DNA from 2 places in the Streptosporangium sp. NPDC049046 genome. Region 1 is predicted to be linked to the other one. Evidence: riboswitches for the same ligand, from Rfam matches in the RefSeq annotation. Region 1 holds a riboswitch; the other holds the start of a gene.
The links. A riboswitch is a leader RNA that binds a small molecule or an ion and turns the genes downstream of it on or off. The one in region 1 is predicted to bind glycine.

Region 1 (7,075 bases):
CCGTGCGCGGACGAGGGGATCAGGCAGACGTCGCGGCCCGACTCTCCGCGCGCGGTGTGGTAGGCGCGGATCGCCAGCAGCCCGGCGAACTCCCCTTGCGAGCCGGCGTTCGGCTGAAGCGACACGGCGTCGTAGCCGGTGACCTCGGCGAGCCAGCGCTCCAGCTCCCCGATCAGCTCGATGTGGCCCGCGGCCTGGTCCTCGGGCGCGTAGGGGTGCAGCCCGGCGAACTCCGGCCAGGTGATCGGCTCCATCTCGGTGGTCGCGTTGAGCTTCATGGTGCAGGAGCCCAGCGGGATCATCGACCGGTCGAGCGCGATGTCCTTGTCCTGGAGCCTTCGCAGGTAGCGCAGCATGGCCGTCTCGGAACGGTGGCTGTGGAAGACCGGGTGGGTCAGGTAGTCGCTGACCCGCGCCAGCGCGGCGGGCAGCGCGTCGTGGGCGGCGGCGTCGAGGTCGGCCAGCACGGCGCCGCTGATCTCGAAGGCGGCCAGGACCTGCTCCAGGTGGAGCGGCTCGGTCTTCTCGTCGCAGGTGACGCCCACGTGGTCGGCGTCGACCAGGCGCAGGTTGACGCCGTTCTCGCGGGCCGTGGCGACGATCTCCTCGGCGCGGCCGGGCACCCTGGCGAGCACGGTGTCGAAGAAGGTGTCGTGCACGACCTCGACACCGCCCTGGCGCAGGCCCTCGGCGAGCACGACGGCGTGCCTGTGGGTGCGCCGTCCGATCCTGCGCAGGCCCTCGGGGCCGTGGTAGACGGCGTACATGCCGGCGATCACGGCGAGCAGCACCTGCGCGGTGCAGATGTTGCTGGTGGCCTTCTCCCGGCGGATGTGCTGCTCACGGGTCTGGAGGGCGAGCCGGTACGCGGGGCGTTTGTCGGCGTCCTGGGAGACGCCCACCAGGCGGCCCGGCAGCTGGCGCTGGAGACCGTCGCGGACCGCCATGTAGGCGGCGTGGGGGCCACCGAAGCCGAGGGGGACGCCGAAGCGTTGCGAGGACCCGACGGCGATGTCGGCGCCGAGCTCGCCCGGCGCGGCCAGCAGGGTGAGGGCGAGCAGGTCGGCGGCGGCGACCACCTGGGCGCCGCGCGCGTGGGCGGCGTCGGCGACGGCGCGGAAGTCGCGGATCCTGCCGCTGGCGCCGGGATACTGCACGAGCACCCCGAAGCACTCGGGAAGCTCGGCGGTGAAGTCGCTCTCGACCAGTTCGATGCCGAGCGGCTCGGCGCGGGTGCGCAGCACCGCCTTGGTCTGCGGCAGCGCGTCGGCGTCGACCACGAACACCTTCGAGGGGCCGCGGCCGGCGCGGCGGGCCAGGGTCATCGCCTCGGCGGCGGCGGTGGCCTCGTCGAGCAGGGAGGCACCGGCGACATCGAGGGCGGTCAGGTCGGAGACGACGGTCTGGAAGTTGATCAGGGCCTCCAGACGGCCCTGGGAGATCTCCGGCTGGTAGGGCGTGTACGCGGTGTACCAGCCGGGGTTCTCCAGGAGGTTGCGGCGGATGACGCCCGGAGTGATCGTGTCGTGGTAGCCCAGGCCGATCATCGAGGTGAGCACGGTGTTGCGCCCGGCGAGGACTCGAAGCTCCGCGAGGGCCTCGGACTCCCCGGCCGCCGGGGGCAGGCTCAGCCGCCCCGCGGAGCGGATCGCCTCGGGCACGGCCACCGCGACCAGGTCGGCCACGGAGGCGAATCCGACCGCCTCCAGCATGCGGGTCTGGCCGGCGTCGTCCGGCCCTATGTGGCGGGTGGAGAACGGCAGGGAGCCGAGTTCGCTGAGCGATGACAGGTCGGTCATGGTGAAGCCTCCCGGGACGGGGTGGAGACCGGCGCTGGGCGCGGGCGTATGCCTGGTCTCCCCCTCTGTCATCACGACCGTCTCACGCGTCGTGACCTGAGAGCTTCACCTACCCGTGACGGGAGGCTTGCACCGTCGGTGAGTCGCACCTGGCCGGCGCGCCTGCTTTCCAGAGTTGCCTCGTCCGTGCGGTACCGGGTGCCTGAGAGATTCCGGGGAGGTTGCTCCTTCGGCGCCCCGCTCGCTGTCGGGGTCTCTCCCGCACAGGGTCAGCAGCGAGTCCGAGTTTACCCGGTTCGTCGTGCTCTGCGACGGCGGGCCAGCTCATCGGCCTGATGATCGCCTAAAGGGCCCTCGCTCGACTCCGCACGTTCGCCGGGCAGATCCGCGAGGGAGCCCTCCACCTCCTGCCACACCCGTCCCAGTGCTATGCCGAAGACTCCCTGGCCGCCCTGGAGGAGGTCGATCACCTCGTCGGGCGAGGTGCACTCGTAGACGCTCACCCCGTCGCTCATCAGGGTGATCCCGGCCAGGTCGTTGACGCCCCGGTCGCGCAGGTGCTGCACGGCGATGCGGATCTGCTGGAGGGAGACGCCGGTGTCGAGGAGCCGTTTGACGACCTTGAGCACCAGGATGTCGCGAAAGCCGTAAAGGCGCTGGGAGCCGGATCCGTGGGCGGCTCTCACGGTGGGCTCGACGAGGCCGGTGCGCGCCCAGTAGTCGAGTTGCCGGTAGGTGATGCCGGCCGCGGAACAGGCCGTCGGGCCCCTGTAACCGATGTCGGCGGGCACCTTCACCGGTTGCCCGTCGAACAGCAGACCCTCTTCACCCGCGCGCTGACGTGCCGACTGGCGCCGTTTCGGGTCATCCTGATCGGCGTTTCTACCCTCGCCGCTGCTGACCGCCACGCGGACCTCCGGCTTTCTCTCATCCCACGGCCTGATCTGGGGGTTTACGCACGGCCGCAGGGTTCACATGCACCGTAGGACTGGGGCCAAGTCCAGTCAACGACCCCACTCGGCGCGTCGTGAAGCGTAAATGCACCGAAATTCCTACCCCGCGCGGCCGAAGTCCTCGGGCGTGATCGTGTCAAGGAACTCCCTGAACTTCTCCACCTCGTCCTCCTGGTCGTCGGGGATGATCACCCCCGCCTCCCGGACCACATCCTCACTCGCGAAGATACGTGCGCCGGTTCGAAGTGCCAAGGCGATCGAGTCCGAGGGACGCGCGCTCACCTCCACCCCGTTGGAGAACACGAGATCGGCGAAGAAGATGCCGTCGCGCAGGGCGACGATGTTGACCGTGCTCAGCCGGACTCCGAGCCCTTCGAGCACGTCACGGAACAGGTCATGAGTGAGCGGCCGGGGTGGTGGTTCCTCGGCCTGGGCCATGGCGATCGCCGTGGCTTCCGTCATGCCGATCCAGATAGGCAGGTAGCGCTCCCCATGCGTCTCTTTCAACAAGACGATCGGCTGGTTGGAGGGCATTTCAACTCGAACGCCCACGACCTCCATCTGCAACACGGGCTGCTCCGTCTTCGCTGGATTCCGACCGGTTTGTTCAACGTAACACTCGTGGGGGTACGAGTGCCTGGTCAGGCTCTCACCGACCCAGAGCCCCACGCACGCCGGAACGCAGCAGCGAGGCGTGCAATTCCAGCAGCAGGCCGGAAATCTCCCTCGCCGTCTCGTCGGCCTGGTCGATCGCACCCGGCCCGCGACGGCGCAGCAGCGGGGCGACGGCCTGCTCCACCAGGCCCGCCTCGCGCTCGGCCGCGGCCTTGACCGCCCTCAGGTGGCGGGCGCGCAGGCCGAAGGCGGCGAGGGCTCCGACGCTGCGGGCCACGGCCAGCGCCTCGGCGTCGTAGTAGCGGGCCACCGCGGCCAGCAGGCCGTAGTCCTCAAGCTCGGCGAGGGTCTCCTCGTCGAGCTCGGCGGCGGCGATCAGCTCCTCGCGGGTGAGCCTGAGCTCGGGAGGCGCCTCGTCGGGGACGGCGCGCGGCCGGGCGGCCGGGCGCTCCTCACGATCGGCCGCCTCCAGATGATCCTTGATCACTCGCAGCGGCAGGTAGCGGTCACGCTGCTCGCTGAGGATGTAACGGAGCCGCTCGACGTCGGCGTAGCTGAACTTGCGGTAACCGGAGGGACTGCGCTCCGGCTCGATCAACCCCTCGCCCTCCAGGAAACGAATCTTGGAGATGCTGACGTCGGGGAACTCGCCCTGCAGGAGGGCGAGCACCTCCCCGATGCTCATGTGCGCACGAGCGGCCTGCGAGCTCATCATCCTCCAGCGGCGCCGCGGGTGAGGAAGACGAGGCGGAACTTGCCGATCTGCACCTCGTCCCCGCCGTACAGCGGGACCTCCTCGATGCGCTCGCGGTTCACGTACGTGCCGTTGAGGCTGCCGACGTCACGGACGGTGAAGACCCCGCCGCCGCGCCGGTAGAACTCCACGTGACGGCGCGAGACCGTGATGTCGTCGAGGAAGATGTCGCTCTCCGGATGGCGGCCCACGGTGGTGAGATCGCTGTCGAGCAGGAACCGGCTGCCGGCGTTGGGGCCGCGCATCGCGACCAGCAACGCGGTGCCCGGGGGCAACTGCTCGACGGCCTGCCGTTCGGCGAGAAGCGTCTCACCTGTCTCCGCCTCATATGCCTCGATCCCGGAGAGGGAGATCGTCGATGTGCTGTCTCCGGCGGTCTCGGCTTTGGTAAGCGGCGACCCGCATCGTGAACAGAAACGGGCATCCTCAGGGTTGGCATGACCGCACTGCGTGCAGTAGACGCTCGGCATCGATCGGCTCGGCCTCCTACCGCGAAGACGCGGCAACGGTGCTCAGTGATGCGCGCCTCGCTTCTTCGCTTCTCAAGTGTTTTCTCGGACTGCGAATGCCGCAACATACAGTGATGAGGCGCGAAGGTCAAGGTTGACGCTGAACCGCGGGTACGGTCGGTGACAAAGTTACAGTGGGGCACTGTCTCCGGTCCATGGCGCCGCGCTGTGTTTTGTCGCGACCCCTCGCCCCCGAGCGCTCATCCTCCTCCCTTCCCGTCCGGCTTTCCCGTTCCGCTCGGCTCACGGTCCTCGCTCACAACCCTCCCCTCGCCCTCCCGGTGTCCGGTTGGGCCCACCTGAGCCCGTCTGTGCCCCTCAGCCGCCCGCGGCGTCCTCGACCACCCGCGCCCAGTGCTCGATCAGGGTCTGCGCGGAGTCGACGTCGAAGCCCTCGGCCCACAGGTGGGTGACCGCCTCCGTCGGGTCGGGCAGCACCAGGGCCCAGCTGCCGTCCTCGGCGACGACCCGGACCCCGTCGGTGGTGTCGATGCGGTAGTGCTCGGCGGCCTCGATGACCGAGCGCATCACCGCGCCCTTGGCGGCCCACGGGGTCGGCACGGTCCGGCGCAGCAGCTTGGCCTCGGGGATCCTGGCGTCGATCTGGCTGAGCGAGAGCCGGGTCCTGGCGACCAGGCCCAGCAGGCGCAGGAACACCGCCAGGCCGTCCACCGTGGGCCCGAACTCGGGCACGATGAAACCGCCGCGCCCGTCGGCCGCGAAGATCGTCTCCTGCCCTCTGGCCGCGGTGGTCAGCGCGTCGATCGCGGTGGAGGTCCACTCGGCCTGCACGCCGTGGAACCTGCAGACCTGCTCCGCCACCCGGGTGGTGGTGACCGGCAGCGCCACCCTGCCGCCGCGCCGCTCGGCGGCGACCAGGTCGAGCACGACCAGCAGGGCGCGCTCCTCGCTGATCAGCTGGCCCATCTCGTCCACCAGCGCGACCCGCTCCCCCACCGGGTCGAAGCGCACCCCGAAGGCCGCCCTGGAGGAGCTGACGAGCTCTGAGAGGCGCTGCAGATCGCGGCGGCGCTCGGCGAGGGTCTCGGTGGGCGAGGCGTCGTCCAGCCGGTTGTTGACGGTCAGCACGTCCACCCCGACCCGGCCCAGCAGGCTGGGCAGCACCAGCGAGGAGGTGCCTCCCGCGCAGTCGACCACGACCTTCATGTCGACGTCGCGCACCCCGCTGATGTCGACCAGACGCAGCAGCTCGTGCGTGTAGTCCTCCACCGCCCTGGCCGGAAAGCTCAGCTCGGCGATCTCTCCGGGGAAGGCGCGGCGGAACTCCTGCCGGGAGAAGACCCGGTCCAGCTTGCGCTGGGCCGCCGGGGACAGGTCCGCGCCGTGCTCGTCCATGAAGACGATGTCGACGCTCTGCGGGTCGCCGGGGGTGGTGCGCAGCGCGATGCCGCCGACGGCGTTCTCCCTGGCGGTGTGGAAGCGGGCCACCGGGAGCGGGGACGCCTCCAGGTCGAGCACGTTGATCGCGCTCGCGTTCAGGGCGCTGATCACCGCCCGCTTCAGTGCCCGCGCGGCACGGGAGGAGTCGCGGGAGGTGATGACCGAGGCGCCCTTCTTCAGGGTGGTGGCGTACGCGCTGGCCAGCCGTACGCACAACTCGGGGGTGATCTCCACGTTAACCAGCCCCGACACCCCCCGGGGGCCGAACAGGTTGCGCTGGGCGCGCGGCTCCCAGATGACGCTGTTGTTGATCACCGCCCCGGCCTCGATGGTCTTGAACGGGTAGATCTTGACGCCGGAGGAGATGTACGCCTCGGCCTCGATGATGCACTCGTCTCCGACGACGGCGCCCTCCTCGACCCTGGCCGCGGTCATCAGGTCGGTGTTCTTGCCGATCACGCAACCGCGCAGGTGGGCGCTGGGCCCGACGTAGACGTTGTCGTGGACGACCGCACGGTGCAGGAAGGCTCCCTCCCTGACCACCGCGTTGCTGCCGAGCACGGTGTACTCGCGCAGCTCGGCCCCCGCCTCGACCTTGGCGTAGTCGCCGATGTAGAGGGGGCCCTTGAGGACGGCGTCGGCGTCGACCGAGGCCCCCTCGGCCACCCAGACGCCCGGCGAGACCTCGAAGGCGTCGATGTCGACCTTGACCCGCCCCGACAGGACGTCGGCCTGGGCCTTGAGGTAGCTCTCGTGGGTGCCCACGTCCTCCCAGTAGCCGTCGGCCACGTAGCCGTACAGCGGGGCGCCGCGCTCCAGCAGCCTGGGGAACACGTCGCCCGACCAGTCGACGGACTCCCCGGCCGCGATCTCGTCGAGGACCTCGGGCTCCATCACGTAGATGCCGGTGTTGGCGGTGTCGGAGAAGACCTGGCCCCAGGTCGGCTTCTCCAGGAAGCGCTCCACCCTGCCCTGGTCGTCGACGATGACGATGCCGAACTCCAGCGGGTTGGGGACGCGCTTGAGCCCGATCGTGACCATCGC
Region 2 (7,075 bases), on a different contig from region 1:
GAGGGCGCGGGCATGTACGTCGAGTCGGCCAAGGGCGAGTGCAACCTCGGCCAGCACGAGATCGCCTTCCGCTTCGCCGAGGCCCTGGCCAGCTGCGACAACCACTCGATCTACAAGAACGGCGCCAAGGAGATCGCCTCCCAGGAGGGCATGGCGATCACCTTCATGGCCAAGCCGAACCAGCGCGAGGGCAACTCCTGCCACATCCACATCTCGCTCAGGGACGCGGGCGGGGAGCCGGTGATGGCCGGTTCCGGGCCGCACGGGCTGTCGGCGACGGGAGCGCACTTCATCGCCGGGCAGATCGCGCTGATGCGCGAGCTCACCCTGCTGTACGCGCCGAACATCAACTCCTACAAGCGGTACGTGCAGGGCAGCTTCGCCCCCACCGCGGTCAAGTGGGGCGTGGACAACCGGACGTGCGCGTTGCGCCTGGTCGGCCACGGCCCATCGCTGCGGATCGAGAACCGGGTCCCCGGCGGCGACGTGAACCCCTACCTGGCGGTCTCGGCGCTGATCGCGGCCGGCCTGCACGGTGTCGAGAACGAGCTGCCGCTTGAGGACGCCTTCACGGGGAACGCCTACTCCTCGGGCGCGGAGACCGTGCCGAGCACGCTGCGCGACGCGCTGGAGCTCTGGGAGACCTCCGAGTTCGCGGCGGACGCCTTCGGTGAGGACGTCGTGGCGCACTACGCGAACAACGCCCGGGTCGAGCTCACCGCCTTCGACGCGGCGGTGACCGACTGGGAGCTTTTCCGGGGATTCGAACGGATGTGAATGTGAAGATCATCAATCCGGCGACGGAAGAGGCGGTCGCCGAGATCGAGATGGCCGACGCCGCCGAGATCGACAGGGCCGTGGAGCGTGCCGGGCGCGCCTTCGCGCACTGGCGGAACGTCGCGCCGGGAGACCGTGCCCGGCTGCTGCGCCGTTTCGCCTCGCTGGTGCGCGAGCACGCCGAGGAGCTCGCCCTGCTGGAGGTCGCCAACGCCGGGCACACGATCGGCAACGCCCGCTGGGAGGCGGGCAACGTCGCCGACGTGCTCGACTTCTACGCGGGGGCGCCCGAGCGCGACCACGGCCTGCAGATCCCGGTGCCCGGCGGACTGGACGTCACCTTCAGGGAACCGCTGGGCGTCGTCGGCGTGATCGTGCCGTGGAACTTCCCGATGGTCATCATGACCTGGGGGGCGGCCCCGGCGCTGGCCGCGGGCAACACCGTGATCGTCAAGCCCGCCGAGTGGACGCCGCTCACCGCCCTGCGGGTGGCCGAGCTGGCGCTGGCCGCCGGCCTGCCCGAGGGGGTGTTGCAGGTCCTGCCGGGGGCCGGGGAGGTCGCGGGTGCCCGGCTGGTCGAGCACCCGGGGGTGGCGAAGATCGTGTTCACCGGCTCGACCGAGGTCGGCAAGCAGATCGCCGCCACCTGCGCCGGACAGGTCAAGCGGCTCACCCTGGAACTGGGCGGCAAGAGCGCCAACGTGGTCTTCGCCGACGCCGACCTGGAGAAGGCCGCGGCGACCGCGCCGTACGCGGTGTTCGACAACGCGGGCCAGGACTGCTGCGCGCGCTCCCGGATCCTGGTCGAGCGCTCGGTCCACGACGAGTTCCTCGCGCGGTTCGGCGAGGCGGTGCTGAACGTCCGAGTCGGCGACCCCCGCGACGAGGCCACCGAGATGGGCCCGCTGATCAGCGCCGAGCACAGGGAACGGGTGGCCTCCTTCGTCACCGAACCGCCCCACCTACGGGGCGTGTGCCCGTCGGGGCCGGGGTTCTGGTTCCCGCCGACGGTCCTGACGCCCCGGTCGGCCGACGACCGGGCGTTCACCGAGGAGATCTTCGGCCCCGTGGTGTCGGTGGTGCCGTTCGACGACGAGGCGGACGCCGTACGGATCGCCAACGACACCCCGTACGGCCTGAGCGGGTCCATCTGGACCCGCGACGTCGGCCGGGCGCTCCGGGTCGCCAGAGCGGTGGAGGCGGGCAACCTCAGCGTCAACTCGCATTCGAGCGTCCGCTACTGGACCCCGTTCGGCGGTTTCAAGCAGTCGGGCCTCGGCCGCGAGCTGGGTCCCGACGCCCTGTCAGCGTTCACCGAGACCAAGAACGTCTTCATTTCCGAGGAGTAGAAGCGATGCTGCGTTTGCAGGACAGGGTCGCCGTCATCACCGGCGCCGGAAGCGGGATCGGCCTCGCCACCGCGCGCCGGTTCGCCGCGGAAGGCGCCCGCGTCGTGTGCGTGGACCTGGACGAGACGACCGGTCCGGCGGCCGCCGAGGAGGTCGGGGGGCTGTTCGTGCGGGCCGACGTGACCGACGAGGACGACGTCGCCCGGGTGTTCCAGACCGCGTTCGACACCTACGGCAGCGTGGACATCGCGTTCAACAACGCGGGCATCTCGCCGCCCGAGGACGACTCGATCCTGGAGACCGGCATCGACGCCTGGCGCCGGGTCCAGGAGGTGAACCTCACCTCGGTCTACCTGTGCTGCAAGCACGCCATCCCGTACATGCGGCGGCAGGGCAAGGGGTCGATCATCAACACCGCGTCGTTCGTCGCCGTGATGGGGTCGGCGACGAGCCAGATCTCCTACACCGCCTCCAAGGGCGGGGTGCTCGCCATGTCCCGCGAGCTGGGCGTGCAGTTCGCCCGCGAGGGGATCCGGGTGAACGCGCTGTGCCCGGGGCCGGTGAACACGCCGCTGCTGCAGGAATTGTTCGCCAAGGACCCCGAGCGGGCGCAGCGCCGCCTCGTCCACATCCCGGTGGGCCGCTTCGCCGAGGCGTCCGAGATCGCCGCCGCGGTGGCGTTCCTCGCCTCGGACGACGCGAGCTTCATCACCGGCTCCGAGTTCCTGGTGGACGGCGGCATCTCCGGCGCGTACGTCACCCCGCTGTAGACCCGCTGCAGACCTCGCCCCGCCACCTTCGCGACCGGCGGTGGCGGGATTTGCCCAGGCCATACCCCGGCCCCGATAACGTGCGAGGACGTGGGCCCATCTCCCATGTCCCCGGCCTCCGCGTGAGAAAGAGATCATGTCCCGTCCCGTCATCGGCATCACCTGCTACGTCGAGCCCGCGCGCTTCACCGTCTGGGAGACGACCACCGCGCTCCTGCCGTACGACTACGTCGACCACGTGGCCCGCGCGGGCGGGCAGCCGGTGATCCTGCCCCCGGCGGGCGACCCCTGGGCGCTGGTGGGGCGCCTGGACGGCCTGATCCTGGCCGGTGGCGGTGACGTCGGCCCCGAGCGGTACGGGCGGGAGCCGCACGAGCGGACCGGCTACGTCCGGCCGTTCCGCGACGACGCCGAGCTGGGACTGGTCGAGGCGGCGCTGGAGCGGGGCACACCCTTCCTGGGGATCTGCAGGGGCATGCAGATCCTGAACGTCTCGCTGGGCGGCAGCCTCCACCAGCACCTGCCCGACGTGGTCGGCCACGCCGGGCACGCCCCGGCCCCCGGCCGGTACGGCAGGATGCCGGTGCGGCTCGCCCCCGGCAGCCACACCTCGAAGATCTTCGGGACCGAGACCGTGGAGGTGGCCCACTACCACCACCAGGCCCTCGACCGGCTCGCCGAGGGCCTGACCGTGACCGCCCACGCCGAGGACGGCACGGTCGAGGCCGTGGAGGTGGACGGCCACCCCTTCGCCGTCGCCGTCCAGTGGCACCCCGAGACCGACGACGAGTCGGCCCTGTTCGAGGCGCTGATCCGGCACGCCACCCCCTGACCGGCGCGGATCGGGGCCGCGAGGGGATTTCGCTCGGCCGGTGCGGGCGGTTAGGCTGGCCGACGACACCGATGAACCCCGTGCGGGAGAGCGTCCTGACAGCCAGGCCAGGACCCCTGAAGGAGCAAGCCCTCCCCGCGAACCTCTCAAGGCAAAGGACCGTGCGGGTAGGTGCCCTCTGGAAAGCAGGTCCCACGACCTCGCCGAAGGTGAAAGTCCGGTAAAACCCGGATGAAACTCTCAGGCACCCACGACAGAGGGGGAGGATGCTCTCATCTGTCCCTTGTCTGAGGTGCGCACATGTCCCGACCTACGCCGCTGCGCGGCGTCCACGAGTCCCTCGGCGCGACGCTGACCGACTTCGCGGGCTGGCTGATGCCGCTCCGCTACGGCAGCGAGTCGGCCGAGCACAACGCGGTCCGCCAGGCGGCCGGCCTGTTCGACCTCTCCCACATGGGGGAGATCTTCGTGACGGGGCCGCAGGCCGCCGAAGCCCTCGACTACGCGCTGGTCGGCCACCTCTCCGCGCTGGAGCCCGGCCGCGCCCGCTACACGATGATCGTCGACGCCGAGGGCGGCGTGCTGGACGACCTGATCGTCTACCGGCTCGCCCCCGCCGAGTTCATGGTCGTCGCCAACGCCTCCAACTACCCCCGGGTGGCCGCCGAGCTGACCGGCCGCGCCAAGGGCTTCGACGCCGCGGTGGAGGACCGCTCCGAGCGGTACGCGCTGGTCGCGGTCCAGGGTCCGCGCTCCGTGGAGATCCTGGGCTCGCTCACCGACGCCGACCTCGAAGGGCTCAGGTACTACGCCGGCCTGCCCGCCGTCGTCGCCGGTCGCGAGGCCCTCGTCGCCCGTACCGGATACACCGGCGAGGACGGCTTCGAGCTGTTCGTCGCGGCCGAGGACGCCGAGCCGCTCTGGGCCGCCCTCACCGAGGCGGGCGCGCCGCACGGCCTGATCCCCGCGGGCCTGTCCGCCCGCGACACCCTCCGTCTGGAGGCCGGGATGCCGCTGTACGGCAACGAACTGTCGGCCGCCCTGACCCCGTTCGACGCCGGGCTCGGCCGTGTGGTGAGGTTTGACAAACCGGGCGACTTCGTCGGCCGGGCCGCCCTCGAATCCCTCAAGGACGTCCCGCCGTCCCGCCGCCTGGTCGGCCTCGTCGCGACCGGCCGCCGGGTGCCCCGGCACGGGTATCCGGTGGTGGTCGCCGGTGACGGCGAGGTCGTCGGCGAGGTCACCAGCGGGGCGCCCTCCCAGTCACTGGGCAGGCCCATCGCGATGGCCTACGTGGACAACGGCCTGTCGTCAGGACTGGCCGTCGACATCAGGGGCAGCCACGAGCCGGTCGAGGTCGTCGCACTGCCTTTCTACAGGAGGAAAAAATGAGCAGCATTCCCGAGGACCTGCACTACACCAAGGAACACGAGTGGATCTCCGGCATCGATGACGGCCTCACCCTCACCGTGGGCATCACCGCCTACGCCGCCGAGGCGCTGGGTGACGTGGTCTACGTGCAGGTGCCCGAGGTCGGCGCGACGGTCGCCTCCGGTGACGCCGTCGGCGAGGTCGAGTCGACCAAGTCGGTGAGCGACATCTTCGCGCCGGTCGACGGCGAGGTCGTGGAGGTCAACCAGGCCGTCGTGGACGACCCCTCGCTGGTCAACAGCGACTCCTACGGTGAGGGCTGGCTGTTCCGCGTACGTCTTGAGGGCTCCGCCGACGACCTGTTGTCGCCCGAGGAGTACGCCGCGCTCACCTCGGGTGAGTCCTAAGCCTTTCCCCGCTCGCGTCACGGTCACGCGCGCCGGAGGGCGCGCGTGGCCGTCCACGCTGGAAGGATTCAGATGACGATCAGCGTCTTCGATCTCTTCAAGATCGGAATCGGCCCGTCCAGCTCGCACACCGGCGGCCCGATGGCCGCCGCCCACAAGTTCGCCCGCGGCCTCCACCAGGACGGGCTGCTGGAGAAGACGGCCCGGGTGCGCGCCGTCCTGTACGGCTCGCTGGGCCTGACCGGCAAGGGCCACGGCAGCGACAAGGCCGTGCTGCTCGGCCTGTCCGGCGAGAAGCCCGAGCTCGTCGACGTCGACGCGGTCGAGGGCCGGCTCGCCGCCATGCGCGAGTCGGGCACCATCTCCCTGTACGGCTCGCGCGAGATCCCCTTCGTCGTCGGCGAGGACCTCGTCTTCGAACGCAAGATCTCGCTCCCCGGCCACCCCAACGGCATGCGCTTCACCGCCCTGTCCGAGTCCGGCGAGACGGTCCGCGAGAAGGTCTACTACTCGGTCGGCGGCGGCTTCGTCGTCGACGAGAACGCCACCGGCGCCGACCGGATCAAAGCCGACGACACCGTCCTGCCCCACCCCTTCACCACGGCCGCCGAACTGCTCGCCCAGTGCGCGGAGACCGGGCTGTCCATCTCCGGGTTGATGCTGGAGAACGAGCAGGCGTTCGGCCGCACCGAGGCCGAGGTTCGCGACCGATTGCTCGTCCTGTGGCAGGTCATGAGCGAGTGCGTGCGGCGCGGCATCGACAAGGAGGGCATGCTGCCCGGCGGCCTGAAGGTCCGCCGCCGCGCCCACCAGCTCCACCGGCAGCTGCGCAGCGAGTCGGGAGAAAAGGACTCGCTGCAGACGATGGACTGGGTCTCGCTCTTCGCCCTCGCGGTCAACGAGGAGAACGCCGCCGGCGGCCGGATCGTCACCGCGCCCACCAACGGCGCCGCGGGCATCATCCCGGCCGTGCTCACCTACTACGACCGCTTCACGAAGGACGCCGACGACGAGGGCGTGATCCGCTTCCTGCTCACCGCCGGGGCGATCGGCGTGCTGTTCAAGGAGAACGCCTCCATCTCGGGCGCCGAGGTCGGCTGCCAGGGCGAGGTCGGCTCGGCCTGCTCGATGGCCGCCGCCGGGCTCACCGAGGTGATGGGTGGCACCCCCGAGCAGGTCGAGAACGCCGCCGAGATCGGCATCGAGCACAACCTGGGGCTCACCTGCGACCCGATCGGCGGCCTGGTGCAGATCCCGTGCATCGAACGCAACGCGGTCGCCTCGATCAAGGCCATCGCCGCCGCCAGGATCGCGATGCGCGGCGACGGCCGTCACTTCGTCTCGCTGGACAAGGCCATCAAGACGATGCGCGACACCGGCCGCGACATGCTCGACAAGTACAAGGAGACCAGCCGGGGAGGGCTCGCGGTGAACGTCATCGAGTGCTGACCTCGGAGTTTGGGCGGTGGGGCCTCTGACGGGCGCGCGGGAGACTCGGGACCGCGGAACCTTGACGACATACAACTCGATCGCTACCAAATTTCGCATCACGTGCAGCCTCCTCCGATC

Region 2: it holds a riboswitch for glycine, as region 1 does, so the genes downstream of both, gcvT (glycine cleavage system aminomethyltransferase GcvT) here and gcvP (aminomethyl-transferring glycine dehydrogenase) in region 1, are expected to answer to the same signal.

Annotation. Positions count from the first base shown of each region.
Region 1 covers NZ_JBEZEZ010000015.1:24,005-31,079, reverse strand. The annotation lists gene gcvP (aminomethyl-transferring glycine dehydrogenase) at 1-1,799, opposite strand, end outside; glycine riboswitch at 1,979-2,071, opposite strand; gene AB0B96_RS21905 (MerR family transcriptional regulator) at 2,087-2,707, opposite strand; gene AB0B96_RS21900 (bifunctional nuclease family protein) at 2,852-3,322, opposite strand; gene AB0B96_RS21895 (MerR family transcriptional regulator) at 3,402-4,079, opposite strand; gene AB0B96_RS21890 (FHA domain-containing protein) at 4,079-4,591, opposite strand; gene AB0B96_RS21885 (mannose-1-phosphate guanyltransferase) at 4,949-7,075, opposite strand, start outside.
Region 2 covers NZ_JBEZEZ010000006.1:253,462-260,536, reverse strand. The annotation lists gene AB0B96_RS10890 (glutamine synthetase family protein) at 1-777, shown strand, start outside; gene AB0B96_RS10885 (aldehyde dehydrogenase family protein) at 780-2,126, shown strand; gene AB0B96_RS10880 (3-oxoacyl-ACP reductase) at 2,132-2,896, shown strand; gene AB0B96_RS10875 (gamma-glutamyl-gamma-aminobutyrate hydrolase family protein) at 3,033-3,728, shown strand; glycine riboswitch at 3,802-3,900, shown strand; glycine riboswitch at 3,901-3,995, shown strand; gene gcvT (glycine cleavage system aminomethyltransferase GcvT) at 4,029-5,120, shown strand; gene gcvH (glycine cleavage system protein GcvH) at 5,117-5,506, shown strand; gene AB0B96_RS10860 (L-serine ammonia-lyase) at 5,579-6,955, shown strand.